2 regions of the Mesorhizobium sp. WSM4823 genome follow, and region 1 is predicted to be linked to the other one. Evidence: predicted binding sites of a transcription regulator. Region 1 holds the regulator's gene; the other holds the start of a gene.
The links. Region 1 encodes LexA, which represses DNA repair genes until DNA is damaged. Its sites were predicted from a motif close to TGTTCNNNNTGTGTTCNG; they were not measured.
Positions count from the first base shown of each region.

Region 2: AC0L26_RS16860 (ATP-dependent helicase) is a predicted target of LexA. The motif match lies at 737-754, and genes of this name have one in related genera.

Region 1 is NZ_JBVVQL010000002.1:466,195-468,396, reverse strand. It holds gene AC0L26_RS07160 (molybdopterin molybdotransferase MoeA) at 1-843, shown strand, start outside; gene lexA (transcriptional repressor LexA) at 948-1,700, shown strand; gene AC0L26_RS07150 (ComEC/Rec2 family competence protein) at 1,694-2,202, opposite strand, start outside.
Region 2 is NZ_JBVVQL010000005.1:419,609-421,810, forward strand. It holds gene AC0L26_RS16855 (glucose/quinate/shikimate family membrane-bound PQQ-dependent dehydrogenase) at 1-545, opposite strand, end outside; gene AC0L26_RS16860 (ATP-dependent helicase) at 795-2,202, shown strand, end outside.

The DNA of each region.
Region 1 (2,202 bases):
GAAGTGACCGCTTCGACGGTTGAGGGCCGCAACATCCGCCGCCTCGGGCTTGACTTCTCAAAGGGCGACGTTCTGCTGGAGAAAGGCCGCCTGCTTGATCCGGCGGCGTTGTCGCTGGCGGCGGCGGCCAACCATCCGCAGGTCAGCGTGGTGAAACGGCCGTTGGTCGCCATCATCGCTACCGGCGACGAATTGCTGCCGCCGGGCAGCGAGCCTGGCCCCGACCAGATCATCTCGTCAAATGCCTATGGCGTCGCCGCCGCAGCCCGCTTGGTCGGCGCCGACGCGCTCGATCTCGGCATCGCCTCCGACCGCAAGGAGGCGATCGCCGCGCTGGTGAAAAAAGCGGTCGATGCAGGAGCCGACGTCATCGTCACGCTGGGCGGCGCCTCAGTCGGCGACCACGACCTTGTCCATGACGTGCTGACTGGCGAAGGCATGACGCTCGATTTCTGGAAGATCGCCATGCGGCCGGGCAAACCGCTGATGTTCGGCCGGCTGGGCGACGTCCGCTGCATCGGCCTGCCTGGCAATCCAGTGGCGAGCCTGGTCTGCACACAGCTTTTCCTGAAGCCGTTGCTTGCGCGGCTCGGCGGCCGCGCCTACCGGCAGGACATGCGTCAGGCGCGGCTCGGCGCCGCCATGCCGGCCAACGATCTCAGGCAGGACTATGTACGCGCGGTGGTGAAGGAAGACGCCGGCACGCTAACGGCGACGCCGTTCGGCATCCAGGATTCCTCGATGCTCAGGATGCTGGCCGACGCGAACGGGCTGATCGTGCGTGAGCCATTTGCACCCCCAGCCGCGACAGGCGCCGCCTGCAGCGTGCTGATGTTACGCTGAACAAACCGTCAACGCATTCATTAAACTTTAAACAGTTGCGGAACACAACTGGAACAGATAGTGTTTGTTCTGGGTTTGTTTTTCTGATTCTGTTGGGGGTCGCGATGCTGACACGCAAACAACATGAGCTGTTGATGTTCATCCACGAGCGGCTGAAGGAAAGCGGCATTCCGCCATCGTTCGACGAGATGAAGGAAGCGCTCGACCTCGCCTCCAAGTCGGGTATTCATCGGCTGATCACGGCGCTGGAGGAGCGCGGCTTCATTCGCCGGCTGCCCAACCGCGCTCGCGCGCTGGAAGTGCTGCGCTTGCCCGATTCGATCGCGCCCGGCCTCAATGCGGCGCGCAAATTCTCGCCGAGCGTCATTCAGGGCAGCCTTGGGCAGAGCAGCCATGGGCAGGGCAGCCTCGGGCGGCAGATCAAGCCGGCGCCTTCACGCATGCCTGCGGCCGGCAACGACGACGACGTTGTCGCCACCGTCTCCATCCCGGTGATGGGTCGTATCGCTGCCGGTGTGCCGATCGATGCCATCCAGCACCAGACGCATTCGATCTCGGTGCCACCGGACATGATCACCGGCGGCGCGCACTACGCGCTGGAGGTCAAAGGTGATTCGATGATCGAGGCCGGCATTTTTGACGGCGATACGGTCATCATCCGCAACGCCGACACCGCCCAACCTGGCGAGATCATTGTCGCCCTGGTTGACGAGGAGGAAGCGACGCTGAAGCGGTTCCGCCGCAAAGGCGCCTCGATCGCCCTGGAAGCCGCCAATCCGGCCTATGAGACGCGCATATTCGGGCCGGACCGGGTCAAGGTGCAAGGCAAGCTGGTCGGGTTGATCCGGCGTTACTGAGCGACAGCTTTCCCGGGTTTCTCGGCCTTGCGGTATGGCGGCAAGCCCCTCGCCTCGCGCGAGAATCTCCGCTGCTCATGCCAGGGCCTATATGGCTGTTCGACGGCAAAACGGATTTCTGCGCGCGTCGTCGCAGATAGCGGGTCGAAGAAAACGGCGGCACTGCCCATGCGAGCGAGCTGGCGTTTGGTGACGACGAGAACCAGCGGGTTGCGGCAGGGATTATAATAGGCCGTGGCATCGTCGATGACGATCAAATCCGCAAAGCCACAGGCTGGCCGCGCGGTTTTGCGGTCATCGGCGAGCGCGATGATCGCGCCGGACGGATGCCGGGCGATGCAGAGGCCGTCAGTGCAGTAGAAAGGCGATCCCGGCGGCAGGTCGGCCGGATCGGCGATGTCGAACCGCACGTCTCCTTTTTCGAATGTCTCCGGCTCGACAATGGTCGCTGAAATCAGCGCATGTTTCCAATTGTCGGTGGTGAATTCGTTCGAACGCACTC
Region 2 (2,202 bases), on a different contig from region 1:
GCAACGTTCTCGGCGGTGATCTGGTCGAGCGGCGAATAGCGCTGGCCGTATTGGGTGCGGCCGTAATAGTGCCATTCGCCCGCTGGCATGTTGCCGCCGAGGTCGGCCGTCGGCGTCACATTATCGGTATTGAGTTGGCCGGCGATATCCTTTGGATCGGTTGTCATCGAATAGCCGGCGACGGCAAGCGACGCCAGCACCGCGAGGATCAACGGCGCCCGCCCGTCAGGGCCGGTGAGCCCGCGCCGCGCCCACGGCGTCAATAGCCACAATGCGATAAGCACGATGATGCCGCCGCGCGGGCCAAGTTCCCACCAGTCGAAGCCGATCTCCCAAACCGCCCAGCAGAGCGTGCCGATGACGATCGCCGCGTAGAGCCACAGCGCCATGGATTTGCGCCTGTAGAGCAGCCAGCCAGCGACGAGGAAGGCGATGCCGGCAATGACATAATACCAACTGCCGCCCAGCGAAGCCAACCAGATGCCGCCGCCGCCGAGCATCAGGCCGATGAGGAAAAGGATGAGGGAGGTGATGACGACAGCCAAGATGATACTCCTTCGACTGGTGCGCTTCGCAGCGTCAATGGGCAACCCGGCATTGCGCTCCTGCCCTGGGCACAACTTTCTCCGGCCCGCCGTGCCTGTCAAGCAAGCTGCGCGTTTTAGGCGTAGACCCACAGCAAGCTCGGCGTTTTGGGTCGCGCACTCATCCAGATTGTGGGTCTACGGACTGGACAGAGAACAAAACGGAGACACTTCTGGCGTTTCGCTGCCGAATCACTACATTCGGGGGAGATGTCCGGCTTTTCGGAAGATATGCCTTTTTTTGACGAACCGAACGCGCGGCCCTCGGCCCCGTCGGGCATTGCTGCGCGTGCCATGGCTGCCCGCAGCGGCCACAACAACGCGCCCGACTATCTGAACGGCCTCAACCCCGAGCAGCGCCTGGCGGTGGAAACCACCGAAGGCCCGGTTCTGGTGCTGGCCGGCGCCGGCACCGGCAAGACGCGCGTCTTGACCACCCGCATCGCCCACATCCTCGCCACCGGCAAGGCCTTCCCCTCGCAGATCCTCGCCGTCACCTTCACCAACAAGGCCGCGCGCGAAATGAAGCAGCGCATCGGTCTGCTGATCGGCGAAGGCAATGTCGAAGGCATGCCGTGGCTCGGCACCTTCCATTCGATTGGCGTGAAGCTGCTTCGCAGACACGCCGAGCTTGCCGGACTGAAATCCGATTTCACCATTCTCGACACCGACGACGTCGTTCGACTGATCAAGCAGCTCATCCAGGCCGAAGGGCTGGACGACAAGCGCTGGCCGGCCAAGCAGTTCGCCCAGATGATCGACGGCTGGAAGAACAAGGGGCTTGGTCCCGCCGACATTCCCGAGGGCGATGCCCGCGCCTTCGCCAACGGCAAGGGCCGTGAGCTCTACAAGGCCTATCAGGAGCGGCTGAAAACGCTGAATGCCTGCGACTTCGGCGACCTTCTGTGCCACCCGATCCGCATCTTCCGCGCCAACCCGGACGTGCTGAAGGAGTACCACAAGCGCTTCCGCTACATCCTCGTCGACGAGTATCAGGACACCAACACCGCGCAATACATGTGGCTGCGCCTGCTGGCGCAGCGGCCAGATGCCGGACGCGCGTCAACGTCAACCTCAACAGGTGTGCGAACGGCCGAAGGCCGCAAGCCCGACGGGGCGTCCGAGCCTTTGCGAGGCCCGCGCGGAGGGTCCGCGCCGGCAGGCGCGGAACAGCCCGTGAGCGATAACAAAGTAAATATCTGCTGTGTCGGCGACGACGATCAATCCATCTATGGCTGGCGCGGGGCCGAGGTCGACAACATCCTGCGCTTCGACAAGGATTTTCCCGGCGCCGCGATCATCCGGCTGGAGCGCAACTACCGCTCCACCGCCCACATCCTCGGCACCGCCTCCCACCTCATCGCCCACAATGAGGGCCGCTTCGGCAAGACGCTGTTCACCGAAAAGGTCGCCGAGGACGACGAGAAGGTGCATGTCCACGCCGCCTGGGATTCCGAGGAAGAGGCGCGCGCCGTCGGCGAGACCATCGAGGCCTATCAGCGCCAGAAGCACAATCTCAACGATATGGCCATTCTTGTCCGCGCCTCCTTCCAGATGCGCGAGTTCGAAGACCGCTTCGTTACGCTCGGCCTCAACTACCGCGTCATCGGCGGCCCGC